Regions from separate parts of the Cytobacillus sp. Hz8 genome, predicted to be linked through region 2. Evidence: riboswitches for the same ligand, from Rfam matches in the RefSeq annotation. Region 2 holds a riboswitch; the other holds the start of a gene.
The links. Region 2 has a riboswitch for thiamine pyrophosphate ahead of thiM (hydroxyethylthiazole kinase). Riboswitches for the same ligand answer to the same signal wherever they lie in the genome.
Positions count from the first base shown of each region.

Region 1: it holds a riboswitch for thiamine pyrophosphate, as region 2 does, so the genes downstream of both, ACE38V_RS02480 (ABC transporter substrate-binding protein) here and thiM (hydroxyethylthiazole kinase) in region 2, are expected to answer to the same signal.

Region 1 is NZ_JBHKFI010000001.1:489,193-504,756, reverse strand. Features, by position in the region: gene ACE38V_RS02495 (peptide chain release factor 3) at 1-141, opposite strand, end outside; gene ACE38V_RS02490 (thermonuclease family protein) at 370-1,128, shown strand; gene ACE38V_RS02485 (nitroreductase family protein) at 1,088-1,720, opposite strand; TPP riboswitch at 1,890-2,002, shown strand; gene ACE38V_RS02480 (ABC transporter substrate-binding protein) at 2,073-3,068, shown strand; gene ACE38V_RS02475 (thiamine-binding protein) at 3,081-3,371, shown strand; gene ACE38V_RS02470 (ABC transporter permease) at 3,371-4,132, shown strand; gene ACE38V_RS02465 (ABC transporter ATP-binding protein) at 4,134-4,889, shown strand; gene ACE38V_RS02460 (TatD family hydrolase) at 4,879-5,658, shown strand; gene ACE38V_RS02455 (YjcZ family sporulation protein) at 5,718-5,852, opposite strand; gene ACE38V_RS02450 (YjcZ family sporulation protein) at 5,876-5,980, opposite strand; gene ACE38V_RS02445 (hypothetical protein) at 6,426-6,728, shown strand; gene ytvI (sporulation integral membrane protein YtvI) at 6,758-7,789, opposite strand; gene ACE38V_RS02435 (hypothetical protein) at 7,983-8,282, opposite strand; gene ACE38V_RS02430 (diguanylate cyclase domain-containing protein) at 8,512-10,017, opposite strand; gene ACE38V_RS02425 (DUF2642 domain-containing protein) at 10,201-10,866, opposite strand; gene ACE38V_RS02420 (spore coat protein) at 10,969-11,967, opposite strand; gene ACE38V_RS02415 (CotH kinase family protein) at 12,309-13,397, opposite strand; partial or broken gene ACE38V_RS02410 (hypothetical protein) at 13,628-13,678, shown strand; gene ACE38V_RS02405 (hypothetical protein) at 13,839-14,375, shown strand; gene ACE38V_RS02400 (methyl-accepting chemotaxis protein) at 14,456-15,564, opposite strand, start outside.
Region 2 is NZ_JBHKFI010000012.1:13,636-29,199, forward strand. Features, by position in the region: gene ACE38V_RS14810 (FAD-binding dehydrogenase) at 1-1,412, opposite strand, end outside; gene ACE38V_RS14815 (hypothetical protein) at 1,710-1,889, shown strand; gene ACE38V_RS14820 (PTS sugar transporter subunit IIA) at 2,573-3,061, shown strand; gene nagE (N-acetylglucosamine-specific PTS transporter subunit IIBC) at 3,375-4,826, shown strand; gene ACE38V_RS14830 (sulfite exporter TauE/SafE family protein) at 4,886-5,761, opposite strand; gene ACE38V_RS14835 (aldehyde dehydrogenase) at 6,366-7,736, opposite strand; gene ACE38V_RS14840 (SDR family oxidoreductase) at 7,884-8,981, opposite strand; gene ACE38V_RS14845 (zinc ribbon domain-containing protein) at 9,199-9,405, shown strand; gene ACE38V_RS14850 (Spo0E family sporulation regulatory protein-aspartic acid phosphatase) at 9,866-10,036, opposite strand; gene ACE38V_RS14855 (hypothetical protein) at 10,354-10,659, opposite strand; gene ACE38V_RS14860 (helix-turn-helix transcriptional regulator) at 10,740-11,597, opposite strand; gene fabF (beta-ketoacyl-ACP synthase II) at 11,706-12,941, shown strand; TPP riboswitch at 13,256-13,367, shown strand; gene thiM (hydroxyethylthiazole kinase) at 13,473-14,279, shown strand; gene thiD (bifunctional hydroxymethylpyrimidine kinase/phosphomethylpyrimidine kinase) at 14,303-15,133, shown strand; gene thiE (thiamine phosphate synthase) at 15,120-15,564, shown strand, end outside.

The DNA.
Region 1 (15,564 bases), on a different contig from region 2:
CCCTTTAACCGTCCCAGCATCACGAATTGCACCACCAAATAACAGAAGCTTTTCCGTTAAAGTCGTTTTTCCCGCATCCGGGTGGGAGATAATCGCAAAGGTCCGACGAGATAAGACTTCCTCTTTAATATTTTTTGCCATATATTTCTTTTCCTCTCTTCATGCAAACAATATAAACCGCAATTTTAATCTTATCTTTCTAAAGGAAAGTTTGCAATGTTCCTTACTTATTTTCTCATGAAGAATCCCTAAAAAGTATTCTATATAGAAAGGTAGACGAATATCCACCATTTGAATGATTTTATTAAAAAACTCCCCATTTCATTAAATCCTTGATATCATAGTCATGAATTGGAGGAACTATTGCTAATGAAAAAAAAGATCACAATGATGTTTTTCTTATGCTTGATTCTGCTTGTTGCATGTTCACAAGCAACAGACTCGAAAGGATTTACAGGGAAAGTCGTTTATGTCGTTGATGGCGATACGATAGATGTAAAGCTTGCAAATGGAAAGGAAGAGCGAATTCGGATGCTTCTTGTGGATACTCCTGAGACAAAGCATCCAACTAAACCAGTACAACCATTTGGACCAGAGGCATCTGCATTTACAAAAAAAACATTACTACATCAACAGGTTCAATTAGAGCTTGATGTAAGTGAACGTGATCAGTATGGGAGATTATTAGCCTATGTCTATCTCAATGGAAAAATGTATAATGAAACTCTGCTCGAAGAAGGATTAGCTCGAGTCGTTGTATATGCATCAAATACAAAATACGTCGATGAATTTAAGGCCATTCAAAAAAAGGCTCAAGAAAAAGAAATAGGAATTTGGTCATTGGAAAATTACCGTACTGAGGAAAAGAAACAGGCAGAAAACGAGGAAAAAATTCCTAATCAAAAATGCAAGATTAAAGGAAATATTAATTCGCGTGGAGAAAAAATTTATCATACCCCCGATTCTCCGTCATATAAGCAAACAAAACCAGAAAATGGTTTTGTACCAAAAACGAAGCAGAAGCTGCCGGCTTTAGAGCACCAAAATAGAAATGGGAAGGCAAATACCGCGCCTTCCCTTGTTATTATTATTTATATTCAAGAACAACGTCTTCTAGTGGTAGTCTAGTTGATTTAAATGGATCTTGAGCAGCTTTTCCTAAAGCAATTAAAACTATGGGAAAATAGCGTTCATTTACATTGTACTTTTCTACAAATTGATTCTTGTCAAAACCACCCATAATGACTGTATCATATCCTCTATCTTTAGCAATCAATGTTAGCTGCATGGTCACTAAGCCGGCATCGAAAGAAGCAATATTTATGCGTGCTTCAACAGGAGCTGCTGGGTAGGTGTTATTGGAACTTTGAATCAAACGGTTCATATTGGCTTCATCCATAAAGCCTGCTTCAAATGCACTATGATAGATCTTTTCTACATTTTTATACATTTCCTTATCCCCCAATACTGCAATCACAGCTGAGGATGTCTCTACTTGCTCTTGATTATAGGCAATGGCTTTTAGTTCTTTTTTAATATTTTTGTCTTGAAAAATGATAAAGCGCCAAGGTTGAAGATTACTGGATGATGGCGCAAGTGTTGCTTCTTTTAATATTGCTTCAATTTCTTCCTTTGAAATCATAAACTCTGGATCATATTTTCTAACAGAATGGCGTTCTTTAATTACTTCTGATAAAGTTTTATTTGCTACTGTCGTCATGTTTTTTTACCTCCTATTAGTCAACTGCTTACTTTTAGTAAGTACAGTTGCATCTTACTATTTCCATAATCATTCGTCAAGAATAATGACTTTTCCTTTCAAATATTCATATCCTTACTAGTCAAATGGATTAAATCTGCTATAATGAGATAGAAATTAATTGAATAGGTAAGAATATTAGGGGAACCAGTTGTGCTGGCTGAGAGTACATCCATATAAGATGTAGACCCTTTGAACCTGATCTGGATGAGACCAGCGTAGGAAACATATTCAGTTATTTTATGTTTATTTATTTGCGCCCAGGTTCATTGCCTGGGTGCTTTTATTTTTTACTAACGGAAGGAAGATTATCATGAAAAAAATAGGTCTAGCCATCATTTCGCTTCTTCTATTATTAAGCGGATGTACCGGCAAAGAGCAGTCAAACAAATCAGCTGAAAAGAAAAAGGAACTGAAAAAGGTGACTGTCGTTCTTGATTGGACACCAAACACGAACCATACAGGTCTTTATGTAGCAAAGGCTAAAGGATATTTCGAGCAAGAGGGACTTGATGTTGATATTATCCAACCGGGAGAAGCTGGTGCTGATCAATTAGTCGCTTCTGGTAAAGCTGAATTTGGAGTGAGTTATCAGGAAGGTGTTACACTAGCGAGGATTCAAGGAGTTCCTTTAGTATCGATTGCTGCTGTCATTCAACATAATACATCTGGTTTTGCTTCACCTGTTGCCAAAAATATTAAAAGCCCAAAAGATTTTGAAGGACATACATACGGTGGCTGGGGTTCACCTATTGAAAAGTCCGTCATCACCTCACTTATGGAACAAGAACATGCAGATGTAAAGAAAGTGGATATTATCAATATAGGGGACACCGATTTCTTTACTGCAGTTAAGAGAGATATTGATTTCGCATGGATTTATTATGGATGGACAGGAATTGAATCAGAGCTTCGCGGCGAAAAACTGAACATGATTTATTTAACAGATTACTCTAAGAAGTTAGATTACTACACTCCTGTTTTAACCTCTAATGAAAAGATGATAAAGGAAAAACCTGAAACAGTTAAAGCATTTATGAAAGCTGCAGCGAAAGGATATAAGTATGCGATCAAGAATCCCGATGACTCTGCGCAAATCTTAATTAAGGCAGCTCCTGATTTAAATGAAAACCTTGTAAAGAAAAGTCAGGAATGGCTTTCTCCGAAATATCAAGATGATGCAAAGGAATGGGGCTATCAAAGCAAGGAGGTTTGGGATAATTATGCAACATGGATGTATGATCATGGATTATTAGAGAAAAAGCTTGATTCAGAAAAAGCTTTCACAAATGAATTTTTACCAAAATAAGGAGCGAGAGACATGGCAAATGCACTTATAAGTATTCAAATCATCCCAAAAACAAAAAACGGGGAAAACGTCATTCCATATGTTGATGAAGCTATTAAAGTCATTCAGGATTCAGGAGTCAACTATGAAGTTCATCCTTTGGAAACAACCATGGAAGGAGAATTATCTCAGCTCTTTACCATTATTACGAAGATGAATCAACGTATGATTGAAATCGGAAGTCCAAACGTGATTTCTCAAGTAAAAATTCTTTACCAACCAGAGGGAATTACAATGGATCAATTAACGGAGAAATATCGATAATGAAGAGTTTACTTCGAAAAGGATGGAGACCATTTATGGTTCTCCTCCTTATTCTTATTATTTGGGAATTGGCGGTTCGGTTAGCAAAAGTACCAGGATGGCTGCTTCCATCACCTAGTGCCATATTTCTAGAAGGGATCAATGATTGGACAAGCTTCCTTCCTCATTTAGTGTCTACTATTAAATTATCATTGCTTGGATTATTGATTGGATCAGGGATTGGTTTTTTAACGGCTATCTTGCTTCATCTTATTCCTGCATTTGAATCAGCCTTCTATCCTTTGCTTATATTATCGCAAAATGTGCCGATTATTGTCCTTGCTCCTCTCCTTATTATTTGGTTTGGATTTGGGTTATTGCCAAAATTAATTGTGATCACTCTTGTATGTTTTTTTCCAATTACTGTCGCAGCATTAGATGGGTTTAAGCAAACCACACCTGAATTGAAATCATATATGATTATGGCAGGAGCAAAACGGCTCCAATTGTTTCAAAAGCTTGAGTTTCCCTTTGCCCTTCCAGCGATTTTTTCGGGACTGAAAATTTCTGCTACATATAGCGTCATGGGTGCGGTAATCTCCGAATGGCTCGGAGCAAAATCAGGAATTGGAGTATATATGACATTAGCTTCATCATCGTTTCAAACAGCAAAGGTTTTTGTAGCCATTTTTATTATTATGATTTTAAGTCTTCTCTTTATCGCTATTATTACCCTGTTTGAACGAAGATGGATTCGTTGGCAGAGGAAAGGAGAGCATTAAAGTGAGCATCTTATCCATAAACAAGGTTTCGTTTGGATTTCAGCAGCAGCCCGTTTTGAAAGATTTCAGTTTAACGGTAAATGAAGGAGAATTTATCTCTGTTTTAGGGCCATCAGGAAGTGGAAAAAGTACTTTGCTCCATCTCATTGGAGGGACCCTAACCCCTGATAATGGCATCATAACCCTGAATAAAGAAATGATTAATGGCAAGAGAGGTTTGATAAGCTATATGCCTCAAACACCATCTCTTTTCCCATGGAGAACCATTTTAAAAAATGTTACCCTAGGCCAGGAGATTAAAGGTAAGATTGATCATGATAAGGCAATAGAGATGCTGCAAAAAGCAGGTCTAGGAGATTATTTGAAAGCCTATCCCGATGAATTATCCGGGGGAATGAAGCAAAGAGTCTCATTCATTCGAGCATTGCTTAGCCCACAATCCGTCATTCTTCTGGATGAACCTTTCTCTGCATTAGATGAATTCACAAAATTGGAAATGCAAAAATGGCTCTTATCTATTTGGGAAAGCAATCGAAAGACGATTTTGTTTGTTACCCATAGCATTGAAGAAGCCTTGTTTTTATCCGACCGGATTGTGGTATTAACCAATAAACCAGCGAGCATTGCGCGTATTTTCGATGTTCCCTACACGAGACCTCGAAGTGAAACGCTTTTGCTTGAGGAACAATTTCTTGAATGGAAAAAATCCATTTATTATACTTTAACCGCAAAGGATCGTGTTTCCGTTGGAAAATAAAATGGTTGATTCGCACATTCATTTAGATCAATATCAAGATGACGAAATCAAGTTTATCCTTAACCATGAGTTATCAGTTGAGGCGTTAATCACCGTCTCAACTGATCTCAGTTCCTGTAAAAGAAACTTATCCTTATCAAATATTTATCCAAAGGTACATACCGCTTTTGGCTATCATCCCGAGCAACCTCTTCCTTCCGATGAGGAATTATCATCCTTAATGAATTGGATGAGCCAGCATTCTAATCATATGGTTGCCGTTGGCGAGGTCGGCCTTCCATATTATTTAAGATTAAAAGAAGGAACAAACTCATTTCCATTGGAACCATATATTTCAATATTGAAAGAATTTATTAAATTTGCAAAAGTATGGGATAAGCCCATAATCCTTCACGCTGTCTACGATGATGCGCCGCTTGTGTGTGACTTATTAGAACAATACTCCATACAAAAAGCACATTTTCATTGGTTCAAAGGGGATCAAATGACAGTAGAGCGGATGATTAAAAATGGATATTATATATCCTATACTCCAGACCTCATTTACGAAAAAGAAATTCAACAACTAGCTCTCGCTTACCCATTAGAACAAATATTTATCGAAACAGATGGGCCATGGCCATTTGAGGGTCCCTTTCATGGAAAAAGAACAAATCCTTTGATGATGAAACTATCCATTCAAAAATTAGCAGAACTAAAAAATAAATCAGAAGAAATCATTTATTCACAAATACTCACACAGACGAAAAAATTTTACATGATTAAATAAATATGTACCTATTGATTACAAACAAAAGCAGGGAATTCCCTGCTTTCGTTCATTCCTTCTTACCAAGTAAAGCAAGCTGCTCCTACAATAATGAGAAGGATAAATAACACTACGATTAACGCAAACGCTGCACCGAAACCGAAACCACCGTATCCACAGCCGCCGAAGCCACCATATCCATATCCGAATGGCATACATTAACCCCCCCTATTTACGCTTAATGAAATCCTCCAAATCCCCATGAAGCACCGATAATAATCAACAAAATAAAGAGTACTACCAATAAAGCAAATCCTGCATTATAACCAACTGCGCCTGACATGCTCATACCTCCCTTATTTGAATTCCCTATATCCTATTCCATTCACCTAATATGTGCGATTAGACAAACACACATTTTTTCTGAAAAGTCTATAGGCGTTCGACCGCTTTTATCCCACTCTTAACGGACAGTAAGACTCCCACTTAAAGATTCTGAGATACGAAGAAGATAAGTGGGAGATCAACTGTCCGTAAAGGTCCGATAAGTTAAACTAACCATCAGTGGGGGTTGAATGGCAGACTAAAAGCGCGACGTCAATCACAACTTCTGCACTAGCACGTCCTGTGCGTCGAAAACACCCACTGATGGAAGTTTCACTTTATAAGACTGAAAACACCCTTTCTATCAATCTAATTTTTAACAATTTACATATTTTCGCAATTTTTTATCCGGTTACGCATATGTTTATCAAGAAATACGGATTTATAGGGGGATAAAAGAGAAAATGAATAGATATGATCGACATTCTCAAAAAAAGAAACTACTTTTCTATAAGACTCTATTTATTTTTACTAGTGTCCTAATCATTGGATTCTTTTCTATTCATCTTTATTTAAAAAGTTTAATCAAAATTGATACGCCAAATAAAGATTTGGGAAGAAAAATAATTATCGAAATGCCGAATGGAAAGGATATTTATACGTATGAAAATTTGATAATTAATGAGGATGGGAAGTTGCTTTACAAAGGTGAGCGAAATACTCTCGATTTGACAGGTGGAAAAATAATTTACAAAAAATGGAAATAGGGTCAGGATATTTCCTGCCCTATTTTTTACTAAATTTTAAAATTGGAAGAAATGATATTTGCCTTCCTTAAAGTTTCAAAGACAATAACAATCGCAGGTCCAACAAATAATCCGATTAGACCCAAAATTTTAAAACCAAGATAGAGACTAATTAATGAGGCAAGCGCAGAAATCCCGAGATTAGAGGCATACACCTTTGGCTCTATAATTCTTCTCACAACGGTTATGATTAAAAAGAGAACAATTAAACCAAACCCAAACAGTTCATTTTGCTGCAATATCGCGACAATTCCCCAAGGCACAAGCACAGAGCCTGTTCCTAATATAGGGAGTATATCTACGACCACAATGATAAGGGAAAATAGAAGAACATGTGGTGCCTTCAGGATCGTCAATCCGATAAAAGCCAAGAGGAAGGTTAAAAGGCTGAAAATAATTTGCGCTTTTATGAACCCTACACCAGCTTTAGTTAATTGATGAATAACTAAAGTTACTTTTTTCGTGGTCTCCAACGTTAAATGATTTTTGATATTTGTCTTAATTTTTTGCAGTTCAAGACTAATTAGAAATAATGCAACCAAATAAATGAGGAACTCAATCAAAAATCCTGGAATAGCCGTAATCAAGTTAATCATTGCTTGGAGGATTCCTTGAAGGAAGGAGTCTAACGAATTGACGCTATTTTCAATCGTTTTCTCCGTAGATTTAATCACATCTTTTGGAAGAGTTTGTGAATACTGTTCCCACATTTTGATAAGTGGTAAAATGGCTGTCACGTAAAAATCATTAACATATGTCGGTGTATTTTGTGACAAATTAACTATTTGCTTAACGATGGTAGCAAACAGATTATACCCAAGTATAATTAAAATTAATAAATAAAATAGAAAGGCTGAAATTACTGCCTGCAATCGACTGAACTTAAATCTCTTCTGAAACCATGAAACAAGACCTTCAAGCAATACTGCTGTTGCCAGAGCAAAGATTAAAGGTAATCCATAAGGAATGAGCAAAAACAAAATGATAATTGAAGCCAAGATGATAATTCTTTTTTTCCACATTATGATACTCCTCTGTGATTCTCCGTTACGATTATAAAAAAAATATGTTTAATAAGATACACTTATTGTTATTGTATCATTAAACACTATGTTAGACCGTGAATATTATGTAAAATGTTTATATTATATTTATCTTCTTTTAAAGGCTAAGCCATGAGTAGATGGACTTAGCCTTATTCAATTTATGACCTAATTAAAACCCGTATCCAAAAGGTGGGTATGGGTATGGGTATGGGTACCCATAGCCATAATATGGTGGAGCAAGTAAAGACCCGGCAGCTAATCCACCTAAAAATCCTAATGGTAATCCCCATCCGCCAAACCCAAAACCAAATGGTCTTCCAAACCCAAAGCCGAATGGTCTTCCAAAGCCGAAGCCAAATGGTCTCCCAAAACCAAATGGTCTTCCGAAGCCAAAGCCAAATGGTCTCCCAAAACCAAATGGTCTTCCGAAGCCAAAGCCGAACGGTCTTCTTTCCATAGATCCGTCCATTAATTCTGGCTGAGGAAATTCGGGCATATACTGCATATTTGAATTCATTACAAATCCTCCTCTTTGTCATTTTATTTTTATTTCACACTAAAGAATATGCATAAATCTTATAATGGCATGGGTATTTGCCCGAATAAAGTAAAATGACCTCTATTCAATATAGAGATCATCATCTAGTTATTTCCTAATTATTCATATCATGTTCTTTTATCATATGAACTTTCTTGGGTTATACATACATATGTGATTGATTATAAAGATGTACACGATTCCTACCGTTATTTTTCCCAAAATATAATGCCTCGTCAGCTTGTTGAATTAACTCTTCAATCGTATTTTGCTCCGTTGGAATGATAGTAGCTACCCCAAGACTAATTGTAATAATATTAGATGTTTTTGAGGTTAAGTGTTCTATTGCTAAAGCCTCAATCCCTTTTCGTACCCTTTCAGCAAATACAATTGCTTCCTCTTCTTTTGTGTATGGAAGGATGATCCCAAATTCTTCACCACCATAACGAGATACCGTATATGAATCAGCACTCGCTATCTCAACTAATTTCTTCGCAACTCTTCTTAAGCACTCGTCTCCGCCCATATGTCCATAAGTATCGTTATATGCTTTAAAGTGATCAATATCTAAAAGGATAAATGAAAGAGGATAACCTTCAAGTGAATGATTCCATTCTTTCTGAATTTTATAATCAAAATAACGCCGATTGGTTATTTCAGTTAATCCATCAAGGTTGGTAAGATTCTTCATTCTCCACACTAAGTTTTTCCGGTCTGTTACATCCGTTCTTACTGTTACATACTGTTTGATTTTCCCATCCTTCATAAAAGGCACAATAGTTGTCTCAAACCATGAAAAATGACCATCCTTTGATAGATTTCTTATCTCTCCCTTCCATATCCGACCTGCCTGAATCGTATCCCACAATTCTTGAAACAATTCTTTTGAATGATACCCACTATTAAACATCCGATGCGTGTTCCCGATAATTTCCGAACGTGAAAAGCCAGAGACTTCAACAAATTTATCATTTACATATGTGATGACACCATATTTATTTGTCATGCTGACAATGGAAGCTTCATCAAGGGCGCATTTCATATCTTGCAATTCTTGTAAAGTCTCATTCATTTGTTCTTGAAGACGAACCGTGTGCTTGATATAATTTATTAGCTTATTTATTAATAGCCCACTTACTGCCGATATAAACCAAAAGGAAACAAGGATGGGAAGTAGATTATGATAATCATGAATTAATAGGAAAAGTACCAAAGTTGTGCTGAAAATGCAGTATAAATTCATGTATAACCAGCTATTTTTTTTGCTAAGAGTCACGATGAAACCACTCATAACCCCCATATTAATGGCATTCAATAATCCAATATAAGATGGGATATTAAAACCATCAATAAAGAAAAAACGATTTATTCCAATTAATAGCCCGGTGATGATTGCAGCTGGCAATCCTCCAAACATAGCACTTACAACAATAGCTAAATGACGTAAATCTATCAATGCCCCATCCAATTTAATACCGCAAAACATAATAAATGTTCCTAATATAGCAAATATAATGCCAATCATGATTTTTTCCTTCAAGATCATTTCATAGTTACGCTGATTAATATTTTGGATTTTATCGCGATACGGGAGCCAAGTTAAAAAAATAACAGAAGTAAATATTGTTAAGTTTATGGTCAAATCCTTGAAGATATATAACAGCATATATTCCCTCTCACTTTACAAAAAAACTTACATTAAATATTAACACACAAATTGTCAATAAGATTATTACTATTTTGTGAAATCATCTCCCAAGTTACCCACATATTAGTAAAAAGAAGTAAGAAAATAAAAAAAAAGGAGAAATTCCATCAAAAAGGAATCTCCTTTGAAACTGTCAAATTTTTATGGAAAATTCACCGTTTTTAAATGCAAAAGCTTCCAATAGACCGTTTGGCCATCAGCAAGAACAAGTTCAAGAATATTATTGGAAACATTCTTCATTAAGCCAACTTTATCCGGATTATCACCTAGGTCAAAAACAAGCAATTGATCTTTATACTTTTTCAATTCATCCTCAAAAGAACGTGATAATGGAAGGGTTGAAGGAACGATTGGAAGTTCTTCTGTATTCAATGTATACGGTGTTAGCTGATTAAAATATGGTGTTAACCATTTTAAATGCTGCATAGAAATAAGAACTCTTTTGTAAACTGGGGAATAAAACACGATATAATCATTCAATACGCTCGTAATATATCCATGAATAGATCGATTCCCCGTAACAAATATTTCAATAAATTGTCCTTTAGCATTTGTTAATATTTTGCGATAAGAAATCGATTCCTTCTCAAATTGCAACGGTGCCGCTTCAGGCGGCTTCTCCGCAATCTCCTTTATTTTATTTTCTTTTATATTATGCAAATGAAGAAATGGAATATATAGGAATTTCTGTCCATCAAATAAGACGAGAATATCTAACCCGATATCAATGAGTATCCCAGTGAAATAGGTCCTTCCGGAAATCTCCACTTCCACTTCCATCCCAAGAAAGTTTCCGATTCCTTGAATTTCACTCATAGTCTCCCTCCCTTCTTGACAAAAATGGTGCACCAGCGAAGACTAATGCACCATTTGAGGTAGAATTTATATTGAGCTAAATTCATTTATGGTTTAGCTTCTGCCTTTCCATACATAATCAATCGTTTTTACGACATGTTCACGACTGGAAGATCTGCTGCGACGGGATGATTTCTTAGAATCATTATTTTTATTAGAAGAATCTTTATTCTGATTTTCTTGTGAATTCTCCTGTTGTTGATTGTTTTGATTAGATTGTTCATTACTGTTATTATTTTGTTTCATCGCACCCTTTGGACCAGAACTGATACTTCTAATATGGTAAGGATGGATCCTTAAAACCTCTTGGTTGCTGATAAGGGTATAATGACCACCTGCGTTTTCAACGAGAACCCCTTCCATCGCTTCCGGACCACCGCGATTAATGGAAACCCATTTATGAGTCATATTTTTAAAGACATCATGGAAATCCGTTCCGATATGATACTCTGGATAAGTGATTACATACTGTTGATTGACATTTCCATTGTTGTTATTGTTATTATTTTGGTATTTGCAAATACTTTTGACATGTTGAACATTATAATATACAATACCGTCATCTTCTGTATATAGAACAAGGAAATCACCAGCTACTGTAAGCAATGTACCATATTTAGATTCAGGGCCTCCCTGATTAATTTGTATCTGAACATTCACTAATTGTGTAATTAACCCAATAAAAGACTCTGATTGCAAATAGTCTACTTCTTCATTAGTTACCTGAGAAATTTGCATGGAGTTTGACTTGGAATCCTCACTAATACTTTTGACATGTTCAGCCTGATAGTAAATAACGGTGTTTTGATTATTTTGGTTTTGGTTGTTCTGATTATTATTATTATTATTGTTGTTATTGTTATTGTTGTTATTATTTTGAGAAAAGAGAGTTACATAATCTGATTGAACATCTAATAAGATCCCTGTTTTGGACTCAGGCCCTCCACGATAAATCGTCACCATTTTTCCCCTAAGTGATTCTAGGAAAGAATGAAATGAAGTTGAGTAATCATTATGAGGGTGCTCATTTTCTTGCACATTTTGATTATTCATTAATATCCTCCTTTATTGTTTTGCAACGGTTCCTTTTGGCTAAGTGAATGAACTATTACTCTGTTTTAAGAATCATGAGTAAACAGAAGTTAAGTGCAGAATATCGATACATAAGGGCCTATGAATATTTTTATTTCGTATTAGTCATTTTCCCTCACCGCACAGTCGCCTTTGCGTTTCATTTAACCATATAGGTTATATATACTGCATATATACGTATCACGATTGCTTCTTGACCTATAGCGATTGCCTATTTCTATAAAAATCAACGGTTGCCTACTAGGGATATGAATATAAGTGGAGCGCGAGATAAAGTCATTTTCTTTATCTGAGGAATGTGGTTAATCTAGTTTAGTCAATTGGTTTTTAATATATTTTGAGCGTACTTCTATATAGTTCAAGATAAATTCCGGTTCTCGATCAAATTCATCTAACTTTTCTTTCTTATATGGATCTAATAAAACATATGGTCTTATGAGCTCATACATGGTTTCAATTTTTGGCCTTAAGTGTTCAATGGTGAAATATTCCTTTAATATTGTTTCTAATAAATTTTTATATTGTTTTCGATAATGCTCAATATCGAGAATTCTAGCAGATAAGGTATTAAAGCCTTGAATGCGCACATAATCTTCTTCCATCGTCTTTCCATTCACATCTCTTCCCCAAGTAGCATCATAGTCCCATGGGATAATTTCGAATTGACCATTTTCTCTATTTCGATATAGAGCATAATTATGAACAAAGCCATCATAGTTTTGCGTAAAGATGATACCGGCTAACCAGCGAAGATACTTATCCACATTCATAATTACATGTATTTTTTTTTCAAATTCTTCCCTTGATGTCGTATTAATCATTAAGATCATTTCTTGTAAAGAATCATCATCCATATCCATTCCCAATTTCCTTTCATATCCCAATAATAAGGAATCTTTCACCTTCTTATCGAGATCACTCATTAAAGATAAATTAGCATCACCGTCAATCGCATAGTGAATGGATCCACTCGGAAGACCTCTTTTTTGCAAAAAATACTCGTCAACGGATTCAATTTCTAGATAAACCCCCTCCTTTCTCCCATTGATGACTAAAAATACATATCTGGATTGAGGTGCCAAATTTCCAATCTCTGCAAAAAAGTCTAAAGATAGCTTGTTTCTTAATAAAGACGGATCTTTAAATTCTGCGTTTAAATGCCATTCTTTTGCTTTACGAAATAGACTCGGTTTGTGGAACGAAACAAAATAAGACTTTTTATCAAACTCGCGAATATGTGAGCCCCGGTAAACAATATCAATCTCAAATTTTCTTTTATTGAACTTCATCACTGCAGGAACAGGGTCATCGCACCAAATATCTCTTCTCAAATCAGTTATATCTAACGGATGAATAAAGAGATGGTAATGCGGAATTTGATTATTTCCCATATTTCAATCATCCCTTTTTTTTTGTTTACAATATTCCTATGAAAAAACGAGTGTATTGCCACATATGACATCTATCTATTTTCTAGAAAAATACGCTATTTACTCATACATTTTTATCCTAGTGCACGTACCCTGTTAGTAAGAAAAGGGTGTATGGATATTAAAAGGATATGTAAAACAACCCATGATGCCTTTTCTCTTACACATTTCTTAAAGGAGGAATTATATTTATGGGTCGTTACACCCGTGATGATATTCAGCAGGCTGTTCAAACAGCAAATTCTTCTGGACTGGGGAATTTTATGTTCCAAGATCCTCGTTCTGAAAAAAGAAGGAATCGCCGTACATCTAATCGGAATACCAATCAAACCTCTAGAAGCAGAACCCGTTCATATCGAAGAACTTCAAGAACAGCTAGTGAATTCTATGTAGAAATGAGCAGTGCTAATCGTTCTTCCCGTAGTACAAGACGAAGTTCTCGGAGATCAAGTAGAAGCACTAGAAAGAGTACTGGTCGTTCGTTCCGAAGCACAAGACGTTCTTCCCGCAGATCTAGCAGAAGTACAAGACGAAGCTCCAGATGCTCTTGTAGAAGTACTAGGCGAAGTTCCCGCCGTTCTTCCCGATCCACAAGACGCTCCAGAAGTACAAGACGAAGCTCTAGATGCTCTTGTAGAAGTACTGGGCGAAGTTCCCGCCGTTCTTCCCGATCCACAAGACGCTCCAGAAGTACAAGACAAAACTCTAGATGCTCTTGTAGAAGTACTGGGCGAAGTTCCCGCCGTTCTTCTAGAAGGTCTCGAAGAAGTTCAAGACGCGACTCAAGATATTGCCGTAAGTGCGGAAGAAGAAGATCTCGCTCTAGGAAATACAAAGCCTATGATTTCTATAAAACCAGAAAAAGATTCTGGCGTGACGGAAATATGTGGGAGTATCACTTATCAAACGAGGAAGACTAGGAAAGATTCAAAATGTTGATTGCAAAGAAAAAGAAGAGTATTCCACTAAAATGTGAACTCTTCTTTTCTTCATTTTATAAACTATTAAATGAAGGAAAATCATAGTTTAAAATGATCAATGATATCCTTCAATTCCTTTGACATATTTAACAAATGTGAAGAGGTTGAAGAGATTTCTTCCATAGAAGCTACCTGCTCTTCAGTTGTGGCTAAAACACTTTGGGTTGCACTTGCGGATTCATTGGCAAATGATGAAATATCCTTCATGGAGTTTACTACATGATTCACTCCTTCTGACATATGCTCTACAGCTACCGCTACTTGTTCCATTTGGTTAGTGACTAAATTGACAGATTCTTGAATTTGAGTAAAAGAATTACCAGCTGTAGTCATCACATCCATTCCTTCTTTCACTTCATGGTTCACTGCTTCCATAGTTTGAACAACTGCCTGAGTCTCATCCTGAATGTGTGAAACGAGTTGACTAATTTGATAAGTAGATTCTGCCGATTTCTCCGCCAGTGTTCTGACTTCATTTGCAACAACCGCAAAGCCTTTTCCCTGCTCCCCTGCACGAGCAGCTTCAATGGCAGCATTTAACGCTAATAAATTCGTTTGCACCGCAATTCCTGTTATTACTTCAATAATTTTTCCAATTTCCTGAGAACGTTGCCCAAGATCCTTCACAACCTTTGCTAAGTCTTGAACATTTGAATAAATCGAATTCATTTGCTTAGATGCCGATGAAATGGAAGAATATCCGTGATTCGCCTTATCAGAAGAATCTGCAATTTTTTTCGATACGATATCTGTATCCGAAATGACTTGAACTAAGCTATTAGACATTTGGGTAATAATTTCAGAAGTTACTCTTACACCATTCGCCTGATTTTCCGAGCCAGCAGCTATTTCTTCGATTGTTTCCGAAATATGTTCCGTTGCAAGACTAGTTTGCTCAGAACTTACGGATAATTGCAATGCAATATCATTAACCTCGCTTGATGATTCATTTACTTTAAGCAATACCTTTCTCCAAGCTTCTGTTGCCCGATTAACTGCTGCAGCAATCGGCTTTAATTCTCCTACATGATCTTCAGAAATTTTACCGGACAAATCTCCATACGCCAACTTTTCCAAAACATCATTAATCTGCCCAATTGGTGCAATGAATTTTCGGTAGTTTACAATAGATGAAATAACGCCAACAA
Region 2 (15,564 bases):
GGACCATTATGGGGATCAAGGAATTTATGGGGTTTTGCTACTCTTATGAGTTTATCGCCAATATAGTTTCGTGCCCCACGCAAAGCCGTAATTTGAAGGTCTTTTGTAAATGTATTTTCTATTTCTCTATCTCTAGCTATGAGTAGTTGTTCCATTTCTTTTGCATCCAATAAATTTTCACCCGTTAATTTATTCATACCAGCAACAAGCTCAGAGAGGTTTGAAGCAATGACGAAATCTTCGCCCTTTTCCATAAAGGCTTTAACGGGTCCAGGTGGCCCTGGTAAGATCCGGGATAGGACCTTTTTGATGCTTTTTCCTGTAATATCAGGGTTTTGTTCACTGCCGGAAAGGGCAAATTCTTTTTCAATGACTTTTTGCGTTAAAATAAACCAAGAGTATTCATACCCTGTATCTTGAATGGCTTTAAGAGTACCCAATGTATCAAATCCAGGGAAATTAGGTGTTGGAAAGCGCTTACCTTTTGCGTCTATCCAAAGGGAGGTAGGTCCGGGAAGAATACGAATTCCATGCATGGGCCAGATTGGGTCCCAGTTTTTAATTCCTTCCGTGTAGTGCCACATGCGATCACGATTGACAATTCTTCCTCCTGCTCTTTCTGTAATCGCAAGCATTCTGCCATCAACATGGGCAGGAACACCAGAAATCATATTTCTTGGGGGCCTCCCGAGCCTTTCGGGCCAATTCTGTCGAATTAATTCATGATTTCCACCAATTCCACCGCTTGTAACCAATACGGCATGAGAGTAAAATTCAAATTCTCCACTAACCTCACGTGTACTTGCTTCACCACGTGCTGCAGAGCTAGGAACAAGCGTAGCCCCTCTAACCCCGACAACGGCTCTATTTTCCGTTATTAATTCATCCACACGATGACGTGGGCGATAATCTACTAAGCCGTGCGATCTCGCTTTTTGGACTTTACTCTCAAATGGCCTAACTAAACCGGGACCTGTTCCCCAAACAATATGAAATCGTGGAACGGAATTTCCATGTCCATCAGCAAGATACCCACCTCTCTCCGCCCATCCGACAATTGGGAAAAAGCGGATGCCTTGTTTAGCTAGCCACTTTCTTTTCTCCCCAGCAGCAAAATCAATATAAGCTTCAGCCCATTTTAATCCCCAATAATCCTCATCTTCTTCACGATCAAAGCCAGCAGTTCCAAGCCAATCCTGCCATGCTAGATCACGTGAATCTTTAATTCCAAGCCGCCTTTGTTCAGGAGAATCAACGAGAAATAATCCCCCAAAAGACCACCAAGCTTGTCCACCAAGGGATGACTCAGGCTCTTGATCAAGCAATAACACCTTTTTCCTCGCTGCTGCAAGTTCTGTTGTTGCCACCAATCCTGCAAGTCCAGCCCCAACTACAATCACATCAAATTTCATGCAAGCATCCTCCTCATACAAAAAATCTAGCTATTAATCATTTAAATGTCATTTCAGTATATGATTCTGCTGAACCATTCATGAAATCTTCTTCTTTATATTATTTTCGCAATATTTAAATTTATTTAATTATATAGGAATGTTAAAAATCGTGTAAAGTGTCTTTTAGAACGAAGCGAGATGAGAATGAGGTTAAAGGGAAATATATAGGAATAAAATTTTCGTTCAGTGTGTAACGATTATCACTGCAGGATTCCTGTTAATTTTTTATAGTTAAAATGAGGGAGGTGAATGTAGATGAAAGTAAGTTATCCGATTAAAGATTCAGCTGTTGATATTAAAATGATTAAAGAGGCCCTAAAACCATTTGGTGGACGCTGCGCTAAAATAATCGAAGGAACACTTGAATATCAAGTAAAAGAAGAGAATGAAAATGCTGCACTTGAAAATTTAAAGGAAAAGGGAATTATTGAGTAAAAGTCAGGTTGTTGACCTGACTTTTGCTTTTCTTACAGGATTCGAAGAATTAGTGAGCATAATTATGCTGTGAATATGCTTAAAAGACCAATCTTTAATAATAATTGAGCTAAAAGGTTAATGGCAGCTTATACAACAACATCGACTTGAATTTCTGTTTAGGTAACCGTAATGGCATGAGAGCCACGAATAAATAATCCTTGAATTTCAGTTGTTTCATTTAGAGTGTTTTAGATTAAAGGAATAACTGTGTTAAAGAAAAAACTACAGGAAATATTGTTATTTTGAAATAATTTATATTTTGAAATAGCAAGATTTTAAAACGATGGGCAAAGTAGCAAGTTGAAGAATTTTCCTAATTTTATTAAAATTGTTACCGCTTTCATATTGTCAATTCAAAAGTTTGATGGTATGCTATTTTATAAAAGATATATGGATCACATGTAACTGATACGATCAGGCATGGTGGTAAAATTGAAGGTTATTAGAGCCTTTCATTATACCCCCATGCCTTTTTTGATTATTTTCTTATAAACCTCCTTCACTTTTCTGAGTAAAACTTTTTTTAAAACTTACAAATAATATGAAGAAATTTAACAAATAATTCAAATAATAGAAAGTAGGTCCATGATGTTTATTTGGGTTTAGAATTTAACCATAGCAATAATTTAGGAGTGATAAAAATGGTTTTTCACATCTTTAAAAAACCAAAATTAGAGGTATATGCACCATTCGAGGGAGAAATAATTCCACTCGAAGAGGTTCCAGATCCTGTATTTAGTCAAAAAATGATGGGGAAAGGAATTGCGATGATTCCAAAAAATGGGCAAATTTTTGCGCCAGTAGAAGGGAAAATTATTCAGGTCGCAATTACAAAGCATGCAGTTGGCATTCTTGCAAATGACGGCTCTGAAATTCTAATTCATATTGGTTTAGAGACGGTGAATTTAAAAGGAGAAGGCTTTCATGTAAAGGTTCAAGAGGGAGAAAGGGTAACAGTAGGGCAGCTTTTGATGGAAGTGGATTTGGAATATATTCAAACGCATGCCAAAAGCATCATTACCCCAATCGTCATCACGAATAGCGTGGATAGTGGTAAAAAATATGTTGCGACGGATGAAAAGAGAGGTTTAGTGGGTAAGACAGTAATTTTGACAGCTTCCGGTAAGTAACAGTGCTTGGTAATTCCATGGAGGTTGTTATTTAGAATAATTGATAATCTATCAAATAAATAATTGAAAGGGGGGATGCAATTGAATTAAAAGATGAAAAAGGATAATCCGGTTTGTCTGTTCGTGGAATTAGCTTTTAGGAAAGTTAAAGGATGTATAGTGTCTTTTTGGTTCACTGGTCTTATATTTCATATCTGTTTTAAGATGGCTTACTTCCTAACACGAAAACTTCTTAGTCAAAAGCAATCGTTCCTTCGTTATGAACTGAATATGCATGTTTGAATTTTTACATTTTTTAATGGGAGGAATTACCATGAAAAAGTATTTCCAAAGATTAGGCCGTTCTTTGATGCTTCCGGTAGCAGTATTACCAGCAGCAGCTATCCTGCTCGGTATTGGTTATTGGATTGACACAGGTTTGGGGGCTGGAAATCCACTTGCTGCTTTCTTAACCAAAGCTGGTGGCTCATTAATAGATAATATTCCAATTCTCTTTGCTGTTGGTGTAGCGTTAGGAATGGCAAAAGATAAAGATGGATCCTCTGCACTAAGCGGATTAGTTGCCTATTTAGTTATTACAACTTTGCTATCAACTGCTACAGTTGCGATGTTTCAAGGAATTGATCCAACAAAGGTTGACCCTGCATTTGGGAAAATCGGTAATGCCTTTGTAGGGATGCTTTCCGGTTTAGTGGCAGCTTCGATGTACAATCGATTTAGCCATGTTCAATTACCGGATGCATTTGCTTTTTTTAGTGGAAAACGTCTTGTTCCAATTATGTCAGCTGTCTCTATGATCGTAGTATCTGCCATTCTTTATTTCTTATGGCCAGTGCTTTATACTGGATTAGTATCTTTTGGGGAAGGCATCAGTAAATTAGGTGCTGCAGGTGCAGGTTTGTATGGTTTCTTCAACCGACTATTAATTCCAACTGGATTGCACCACGCATTAAACTCAGTATTCTGGTTTGACGTAGCTGGCATCAATGATATTGGTAATTTCTGGTCAGGTAAAGGGGTTAAAGGAACCACTGGTATGTATCAAGCTGGCTTCTTCCCAGTTATGATGTTTGGTTTACCAGCAGCTTGTCTTGCTATGTATCATACGGCAAAGGATAAGAATAAAAAACAAGTGGCATCCTTAATGCTTGCAGCTGGTTTTGCAGCGTTCTTAACTGGGGTAACTGAACCAATTGAATTTTCTTTCATGTTCGTAGCTCCTATGCTTTATGTTGTTCATGCTGTTTTAACAGGTATCTCTTTAGCAGTTGCTGCTTTTTTCCACTGGACAGCAGGATTCGGTTTTAGCGCTGGTTTTATTGACTTCTTCTTGAGTTCAAGACTTCCTTTAGCGAATATGCCTTATATGCTAATCGTTCAAGGTTTAGTATTTGCGGTTATTTACTACTTCGTATTCCGTTTCTTAATTACGAAATTTAACTTAATGACCCCTGGTCGAGAAGATGATGAGGCAGATACGGATGGAGAAGCTGCAAATGTAAGTATGGATAAAAGTGGAAAATTTGCAAACTTGGCAGCACAAATTTATGCTGGCCTTGGCGGAGATGCCAATGTTACCTCTGTTGACAACTGTATTACTCGTTTGCGGATTGAGGTAAAAGATATGAATGCTGTTGACCAAAATAAGATTAAGGCTACTGGTGTTCCTGGTATCAATATTGTGGGACCAACAAGCATTCAAGTCATTGTTGGAACGCAAGTTCAATTTGTCGCAGATGAAATAGAGAAAATCCGTAAAAAATAATCAAATTTAACGGTAAAAAACACAATGTTTATCATCATGAATAAACATTGTGTTTTTTTTCATACCATGGTTTTAATATTTTCTTTTTTTAATTTCCAGCTTACTTTGCCTATTGCTATTGCCCAAAGACCGATAATCACGAAATAGGTGAAGATGGTAACGGAAGGGGAAACATCCAATAAACTGAGCAATGTTCGGATATTTGTGAAGATAATAATTCCTCCTACTAAGGTTCCAAGAAGATTTGTAGGAATAATTTTGACTAGCCATGCGGCAATTGGGGCAGCAATCAATCCACCAATCATTAAAGCAAAGACCCACTGAAGATTAATTTGCGTCCATCCTAATGTTAAAAGAAAACCTAAAGTAGAGGACACAGCGATAGCAAATTCACTCGTATCAACGGAACCAATGACTTTTCTTGGTTCCATTTCATTATTGGTTAACAGAACCGGTGTTGCAATAGGGCCCCATCCACCACCTCCCGTCGCATCAAAGAAGCCAGCAATAAAGCCAAGGGGGAGAAAAGCTTTTTTTGACATTTTTTTCTTTATTTTCATTGTAGGATTAAATTTGAATAGAAAACGGTAGATGACATAAAACCCTAATAATAATAGAAAAAAAGAGACATATGGTTTAATTATATCTCCTGGAATGCTTCCTATAAAGCATGCACCAAGAAAGGCACCAATCGAACCGGGTATGATTAATCGGTAGACGACTTGTTTATCCACATTTCCAAAGCGAATGTGGGAGACTCCTGATGCAGCAGTTGTGATTACTTCTGCCATATGAACTGATGCAGAAGCTACCGCTGGGGCAATTCCAAATAATAGTAATAATGAGGTAGATGTTACCCCATAGGCCATGCCTAAAGAACCGTCTACTAATTGTGCTGCTAATCCGATTAGAGCAAGAACAATTAATCTTTTCATGGGAAAAAACACTCCTTTTCAACCAATTTCTGAGTAGATTAGAAAATAGAAAAGTCCTAATACGTGGCTTATCGTGGACCACTAATCTAATCAAGTTTCTAACTTACAATATGAAATAGCCAAAAATTGGGTTCTTTAACTAGATAAAAATGGGCAAATGTTGAAATGTTCTTTTGGTGGGAATGTATATAAAACGCTGCTTTTTTGGAATATCATTTTAATCTTTTGTCGAAGCCATCTGATTTAGACTTGATTGCAGTGAAATTATTTTAGTTGTCCGAATAGGCTCTTCATTCGGATTTAATGGTCTTGTAATTTATTCAAAAAGAAGCGAGAACCAGATTATTCGCAAAAAAAACATTTACTCGCGAAAATGAGGTATCTATTCTTTCCTTCGATCCGGCTTCCATTTCCTTTTAATTCCTAAAAACTTTCTGAATAGACATTTGATTCCTTCATAAATGCCTTTCAATTCATACATGGATGTCTGAATGAGCCACTAATTTATATATTCTAATAGCAAAAAAAATGAAAAGGGTCTTTAAAAAAATAAAAGACCTATTCCAATCTTGGAACAGATCTTTTGAATAAAATTCTTAAACCACTATTTCAAAAACATTTTAATTTTCTTCAAACCATTTTTTACATTTGGATATCTAAATGGAATATCAAATAAGGTGGTTTGTTTTAATACGCTTTTTCTATGGGAAAAGGTGTCAAAGCTTCCCTTTCCATGATATGCGCCTATTCCACTGTTTCCAACACCTCCAAAAGGTAAATAGGGTGAGGCAAAATGATATACGGTGTCATTAATACAGCCTCCACCGAAGGAAACATCATTCAATACTTTCTGTTGGATGTCAGCATTCTCAGAGAAAAGATAAAGAGACAACGGATGGGGATGATGATGGATTCCTTCTAGCATAAAAGATAAATCCTGGTACTCCAGTACAGGGAGTATCGGTCCAAATATTTCATCCTCCATGATGGCATCCTGCCAGGTTATATTGGTAAGAACGGTTGGCTCAATCGTTAATGTTTCATATTTTGTCCTTCCGCCAACAATTATTTCTCCATCATGCAAGAAAGAAGACAGACGATTGAAATGTTTTTCGCTTACAATGCGGGTAAAAGCATCATTTTCTAGCGGATCCACTCCATATAGCTCTTTAATGGCATCCTTCAAATGATGGAAAAACTCCTCTTTAATATCTTGATGGAGGTATAAATAATCAGGTGCAATGCAGGTTTGACCAGCATTTGTGAATTTTCCCCAGGCAATTCGTTTGGAGGCGAGTTTAATATTAGCATCCTTATGCACGATGCAAGGACTTTTCCCACCTAATTCAAGTGTTACAGGTGTTAAATTTTTTGCCGCTGCTTCCATTATGGTTTTTCCAACCGGAACACTTCCTGTGAAAAAGATATAATCCACTTTTTCCTGTAGAAGAGCTTGACTAGTCTCCACACCACCCAATACGACAGCAATATATTCCTCAGAATAGGTTTCATGAATAAGGCGAGCTAAAATCTCAGATGTTCGCGGAGTAAGTTCAGATGGTTTGATTATCGCGCAATTGCCTGCAGAAATTGCCCCAATCAAAGGAGCAATCGCTAATTGAAAAGGATAGTTCCACGGTGCAATAATTAAAGACACTCCATATGGTTCTGAATAGATATAACCAGAAGAACCAATGTGAGTCATCGGTGTTTTCGCTTTTTTCGGCTTCATCCATGCACGAATGTGACTTAGAGTAAAACGAATTTCTTCGAGAACGACACCAATCTCAGTTGAATAAGCATCAAATTCGGATTTATTTAAATCAGATTTTAAGGAAGCCAAAAGATCCTCTTCATGATCTTTAATCATTGTCCTTAAGCGCTGCAATGCATCAATACGAAAGGATATATTCTTTGTTGTATTAGTACGAAAAAAATGTCTTTGCTTTTTAACTAGATTCTGATAATTAACCATTTGATCCCTCCTTTTTGATTGTAATTTTGCTATTTTATTGACTATATACAATTAGAGGTTGCTAGGTGATAAAAAATAGATACTATCCTAAAAAACAGGCATTTTATACTGAATGAGATGATTTTTTAGGGGGAATCAAGCATTTATTTATTGAATCTTCACCTGCTTTTCACTGTCATTTTTGTGTTGCTTAAAAAAAAGGACCATCGCAGGGATTACATCTTTGAAATTAGGACAAGTGATTCCGGAACCTTTTAAATCCTTTTGAGTCTGGCTGCAATCGTACTCGGCCATGCATGTGAAATAATCAAGTGCTTCCTTTTCAACTCTTAACCATTTTCGAATAGCAGAAAAAGAAAGAAACCATTTTGCCAGTCCAAGTGGTATGACTCCAAACGGCTCTCTTCCAAGATACTCCTTCATCAGCATATGGTAAACCTCTTTGCATCGATATGGATTCGGATCAGTAAGCTGATAGGTTTTTCCTATTCCAATATCTGCATGTCCAAGATAAATCGTTGCTGCAAAAATGTAATCAACCGGGACAAAATTTCCTTCAGCCTTTCCTGCGCCTAAATAAGGGATAATAGGCAAAAACTTAAGCTTATCAAAAAAATTCAAAATAAAATAGAGGCCATCAAATTTAATCGTATCACCCGTTTGCGAATTCCCAACAACTATGCCAGGTCGGATAATGGTGGTAGGAACCTTGCTTATGATTTGACGAACTAAAACTTCCGCTTCAAATTTTGTTCTTTCATAATAGTTTTTAAAACTTTGGTGCTTATCTAACTCTGATTCTAATATTCTCCCTTCTCGAGTGCCGGCAATATATGAGGTGCTAAAATATACATAGCGTTGAACATTATGTAAGGTTAGAAGCCAATCGTTGACATTTTTAGTTCCATTTATGTTTACCTTAATTGCCAACTCCTCTGGTACGGCGAGATCATAAATAGCTGCAAGATGAAAGACATGAGTAATTTCCCCTTTTAATTCATCAAGTATCGCAGCATCCATTCCTAAATCAGGGAGGGTTATATCTCCTGGGATAATAGTAAATTGCTCTAACAACAGACTTTCATCTAATGCAATTTTTCTTAGTGTCTCTTCTGCCTTTTGCAAAAATTGAGGCTGCACCAGTAAATAAAATTGATTGATTTCATCCTTTTCTGTCATAATTTTTTTAATTAAAGAAGTAGCAATAAATCCCGGAAAACCGGTAAAGAAATAAGTATTGGCCATGTGCTAACGACTCCTTGAATCAATGTATTGGAATAAAGGTAAAAGACCATCTATTCCATATATATGTAATCATTCTATGATAGTCAAGAGAAATATTTGTATTTTTTGTAAAATTAAGAAAATAATTAGTGAATTGCAAATATATGAAACCTCTTTAATGAATAATCATATATAAGGGAAAAAGGATTCTAAATTTACGATACGAGGAGTGGAATAGATGAATGAAAAAGGTTGTATTAAATGTGGAAGTAAAGATGCCAGAACAAAGGAGGTTGCGATGACGGGAACAGGGTTATCGAAAATGTTTGATCTTCAGAATAATCATTTTACAGTGGTATATTGCCGGAATTGTGGGTACTCAGAGTTTTATATGAAAAATTCAAGCAATACATCTAATCTATTGGATTTATTTTTTGGAGGATGAGAGATGGGTTCATGACATTCATTATGCTATAAGGAGTTTAATAAAATCAGAGAGCGAGGAAGCGGAAATCCTTACTCCACGTTTCTTATGGTTTTGGTTTCGGGCGAAACTTTCGTATGATTTCTTCTCTCTCAATCGATAAGGAGAAATCATCATCAATATGATGACAAAGGAAAAAAGGAAGGCTACTGCGATTATGTGATTTTAGACAAAAAAACCCAAAACGATTATTTTGGGAAAGGATTCTGCTAAGTGCAAAAGTATTAATTTTTTTGAAGGAACTAACGAATCTTCAAATTATATAAATTCATTCTATTTCTTATCAATCGGACTATGTTCTGATGTGTGACTCATCTATGATGGAATCGCCCTTCTATTGATCACCAAAGGATTGATGATGATAAAACTTTTAGAAAGGGAAGGAGAATTAAGAACTGTTTTAGGAAGATAAACTAGAATATTAATTGATAAGCAATTGATATTTATAGATTAGACAATCGAGTTCTTGGCTCATTTGAATAGTTTTTTCATTATTTAAGCCGTGTTTTAGACCAAATTCAATCATATTTTTCCTTAATATAGCAATTTTTTCTTCTAGTTGTTGGATGGTTGTAACAAGAAATGTTTGCATGTATAGTTCACCCTTTAATAAAAAAGTAGGTAAAACTATTATAATTGGAAAAAACTTAATTTTTTCGGAGAAATATTACAATTTATTGAACGTTTTCAAGGTGTATAGAAGGATAAGAAATCGATAGTTGCTTTTCCTGTAAATGAGCGGAAATCCATCTATTCTCCTTGTTTAGTAAATTGTGTATTTGCCGAGACGAAAAAAAGTAATCCGATTGTGTATAAATGGTGTGGCGTAAATTGTGATAGTGGTACTCTTGTAAATACAGCAGATAAACCTAAACATTAAAAATTAAGGTTTGAACTCTTGAAGAAATTCTATGGTTCTCCAATTCCCATTGCTAATAATAATAGATAAGCGCAACACAAAACAAATCCGTTTGCGATAAAGCCAATTATGCCGATGCTACGTATACTACGTCGTTTTGACATAATCGAGGAAATAATAGCAAGTAAAATGCCAATAATTGAGAAGATGCTATAAATGGTGACAACGAAATCAATATCAACATTTGGTCCTCTTTGTACATAGAACATAATGATACTGATTATCACAAGTACTATAGATGTAATACCTAAAATATATCCTACTTTCTCTTTATTTAAAAACATAATAATCTCCACCCCTGTTGTTCAATTAATATTCAATATATCCTAAAATTTCCCATATAACAAGTGGTTTTAAAGTAAAACATATTCCATTATCAATCAAAATGAAGACCTGAATGATGTTCAAGTAAATTTTTCAGTTTTGCCTCTGTTGTTGTGCCATCAACGGGTGTGTAAATACTGCATCTAAGGTCATTGTTTCCATGTACCTGCATAGAAGTAAGGTCAAATACCATTTTTCCAGCCTTTGCGTGGCGAAATTCGATGAGGATTTCAGGTGCTGAGCTCACTTCACTTTCCTCCCACAGTTTATGAAACTCTGGGTACTTTATCCCCATATTTTCGATAAATTGAAAGTACCATTTATCAGCGACGTATTGACCATAATAGGTACGAAAAATCGCGATAAAGCCCTTGACGAAATGCTCCCAATTTACGGCTAAGCTCTTAAATTCCTTGCGAGAAAATAATAAATATATGAGATTTCTTTGTTCCTTTGGGATGAGTTCAAAATCCAAAAAAACATGGGCTGACGCTTGGTTCCAGCCAACAATATGACAATGCCGATCCGTTATGATGGTTGGGCAATATTGGAGTTCCTGAAGAATTTTATTTAATGATGGGCTTATGGTAGTTTCTGTTTCCGAAGCGAAGGAGAATTTATTCCCTTCATCGAAGGCTAATGCAGTAAGATAAGCCTTTTCATCTTTGGTTAATTGCAAGGCTTCTGAAATAGCATCTAATACGGAAATGGAGACTTTGATATCTCTCCCCTGCTCAAGCCATGTATACCAAGTCGTACTCACTCCAGCTAGTTGGGCAACCTCTTCTCTGCGAAGTCCAGGTGTTCTTCTTCGAATGCCTTCTGGTAATCCCACCATATGTGGCTGAATTTTGGAACGCTTTAATTTTAAAAAATCTGATAATGCCTGAAGCCTTGTTTCAGGATTCATGGTCAGCACCTCCTTATCATAGTACTCATTATACTAGGATAAACAACAACTTGTAATAGGATAACTAAGAGATAAAATAGAAATTAGAAAAAATTTGGAGGGGTTTGAATGAAGAGAGTCGTCATAACTGGAATGGGGGTTATTTCACCTCTGGGAAATGATATTGATACATTTTGGAACCATTTAGTTGAAGGAAAATCAGGGATAACAGCCATTGATACCTTTGATGTTCATGATATGAAAACGAAAATAGCTGGTCTTGTTCGTGATTTTGATCCTGAAGAGCGACTTGGAACTAAGGAAGCTAGGCGATTGGATCGTTTTAGTCAGTTTGCCTTAGCAGCAGCTGAAGAAGCTTTGAACCATGCCCAAATTGAATTAAATAAAATAGATCTGGAAAGATTCGGAGTCTATGTGGGTTCTGGAATAGGTGGAATACAGACATTGATTGAAAATGTTTATACATTAGAACAACGTGGACCTGGTAGAGTCAGTCCGAGTTTAGTTCCCATGATGATTACAAACGCGGCAGCTGCTCAAATCAGTATCAAATATGGTGCCCTTGGTCCATCGCTTTCTCCTGTGACAGCTTGTTCTATTGGAAATACAGCAATTGGCGAAGCATTTCATACAATCCGCAATGATGATGCAGATATTATGATTGCAGGCGGTTCTGAAGCGGCTGTAACCAGAATATCTTTAGCGAGCTTTGGAAATGTCAAAGCGATTTCAACAAGAAATGAGAATCCAACTGCAGCTAGTAGGCCATTTGATGAAAGTCGGGATGGCTTTGTTATGAGTGAAGGAGCAGGAATTCTCGTGTTAGAATCACTTGAACATGCTATTAAAAGAAATGCACCTATTTATGCTGAGGTAATTGGATATGGAGCCAGCTCTGATGCTTATAATATGGTGGCTTCTCATCCAGAAGGAAGAGGGGCTTTGACAGCGATGAAAAAGGCATTAGCAAAGGCAGCTTTATCTACAGATGAGATAGATGTCATTAGTGCACATGCAACAAGTACTGGGGTTGGGGATATCTCAGAAACTTTAGCAATCAAGCAGTTATTTGGAGAAAGAGCCTATCAAATCCCCATTACCGCCAACAAATCAATGCTTGGCCATATGCTTGGCGCTGCAGGTGGAGTAGAAGCTATTGCGCTTGTTAAGAGTTTAGAAACAGGAGTTATTCCACCAACTATTAATTTAGAGAAACCTGATTCAGAGTGTGACTTAGATTATGTGTCAGATGGGGCACGTAAGACAACATTAAATATTGGCCTATCCAATTCCTTTGGCTTTGGAGGGCATAATTCAGCTATTGTGTTGAAAAAGTATATATAAATGAAAGAAATTCTCAAAAAAACAGATCTCTATTTTCATACAACGAAACTACTATTTTCGGTTTAATTACGAAAATATTCTCTGCATGGGAAATATATTAATTTAATAGAAAACGAATGAGTAAAATGTTCATCCTGACTTTTATGGTACAACTACCTTGTTAAGGGAATGGACGATGAGTTTTCTGAGGAGAAGATGGATATCGGAAGCTATGCTTTCATATAGTTTATGGGTAATCATACTTAATGGAATTAAACAAAAATCCTTTACTTCTACAAATCATTCCACTATTATAAATATAAATTAAATAACATTTTATCTACTAGGGGTGCCTATATTATTAGGCTGAGAGAAAAACGCTAAGTTTTTTAACCCTTTGGACCTGATCTGGACAATACCAGCGTAGGAAAGTAGCCAAGTGGGAATCACTTATTTTTGACTATTTAATGCCAGGTCCTTATTGGATCTGGCATTTTTGCGTTTTAAGGAGTATCTCACTTTTTATGAAAAGAAATTGGAGGGAATGAAGAGATGGAGAGAGAAGATTTAGGATCTATTGTGCAAAGGGTGCGAGAACTCAAGCCGCTTGTCCATAATATTACCAATGTGGTCGTTACAAATTTTACTGCAAATGGGTTACTTTCCCTTGGGGCTTCTCCTGTTATGGCTTATGCTCCAGAAGAAGCAGCGGATATGGCGAAAATAGCTAGTTCAGTAGTTTTGAATATTGGGACGCTCAATCGAGAGGTGGTTAACTCTATGATTCTCGCAGGAAAGGCAGCAAAAGAGTGCGGGATTCCGGTGATCTTAGATCCAGTTGGGGCTGGTGCCACTTCTTTTCGGACCGAGATGGCAAGAAAAATAATAAGTGAAGTGAAACTAACCATCTTACGAGGAAATGCTGCAGAGATTGCTCACGTTTATGGAGAAAATTGGGAGATCAAGGGTGTGGATGCCGGAGAACAAAAGGGAGATATTGTTGGATTGGCTAAGGCGACAGCACGAAGCTTGAAAACAACTGTCGTTATAACAGGAAAAGAGGATGTGATAACAGATGGAGAAACGACCTATCTAGTGACTAATGGACATCCGCTTTTAACAAAAGTGACAGGAACGGGATGCCTCTTAAGCTCTGTTATTGGGGCGTTTTCTGGAGTCGAGAAGGATTCCATATTAGCTGCCTTATCGGCACTAGTTTTCTATGGAATTGCTGCTGAAAAGGCTGCAGAAAAGATTGCAAATCAGGGACCAGGGAGCTTTCAAATTGAATTTATTAACCAACTGGCACTTGTTTCTCCTGAAGATGTGGAGCAATTTGGTTCATATAAAAGGATTTAATTAGTGGAAAGGGCGAGCGGATAATGAGGAAAGCATTAACAATAGCAGGATCAGATAGCGGAGGCGGTGCAGGGATTCAAGCCGATTTAAAAACTTTTCAAGAGCTGGAGGTGTATGGGATGAGTACTATTACTGCTGTAACGGCCCAAAACACCTTAGGGGTTCAAGCCGTTTATCCGTTAAGCCATGAAGCTGTCAATCAGCAAATAGAATCTATTGGAGAGGACATGGGAACAGATGCCTTAAAAACAGGAATGCTCTTTAATGCAGAGATCATTCAAGCCGTTTCAAATAAAATAGAGCAATATCATTGGGAGAAAGTGGTGGTCGACCCGGTCATGATCGCAAAAGGAGGGGCATCGCTCCTGCAACGAGAAGCAGTGACGGCATTAAAGCAATATTTGTTGCCACTTGCATACGTAATTACTCCTAACATTCCAGAGGCAGAGGTTTTAACGAATATGTCGATCCATACATATGAAGAAAAATTAACTGCGGCAAAAAAACTGCATGCTTTGGGAGCAAAAAATGTCGTGATAAAAGGTGGTCATGAAGAAAATCAAGAGAAAGCGGAGGACCTATTGTTTGATGGGCAAGATGTCATGACATTTACGAGTAAAAGAATGCGAACCAAAAATACCCATGGCACAGGTTGTACCTTTTCAGCAGCGATTACGGCAGAGTTAGCCAAAGGGGCAAACGTTCATAAAGCAGTGGCAACAGCGAAGGACTTTATACAAGCAGCCATTGAGGATCAGCTGTTTATTGGTCAGGGGCATGGTCCAACGAATCATTGGGCTTACCGAAAAAAGCAGCATCATCAAAGGGTGGTAATGAATCATGAGGTTAAATGATGAGTTTGAGCTAAGAGAGGCATTAAAGGTTTATTTGATATTAGGAAGTCCTAATTGTAAGCATCGTCCTGCAGAGGTTTTAAAGGCGGCGATTGAAGGAGGAATTACCTTTTTCCAATACAGGGAAAAAGGAATTGGAGCTTTCACGGGAAGTAAAAAATACCAGCTTGCAAAAGAGCTACAGCAAATCTGTCGAGAACACCATATTCCATTTATTGTGAATGATGATATTGAATTGGCGATAGCACTTGGTGCAGACGGGGTTCATATCGGGCAAGAGGATGAATCCATTGAGTCTGTAAGAAAGAGGGTTGGTAATAAAATCATTGGCGTATCTGTTCATAGCTTTGAAGAAGCCATCAAGGCAATCGAAGGGGGAGCTGATTATTTTGGAATGGGACCGATTTTTCCAACTAAAACGAAGGCGGATG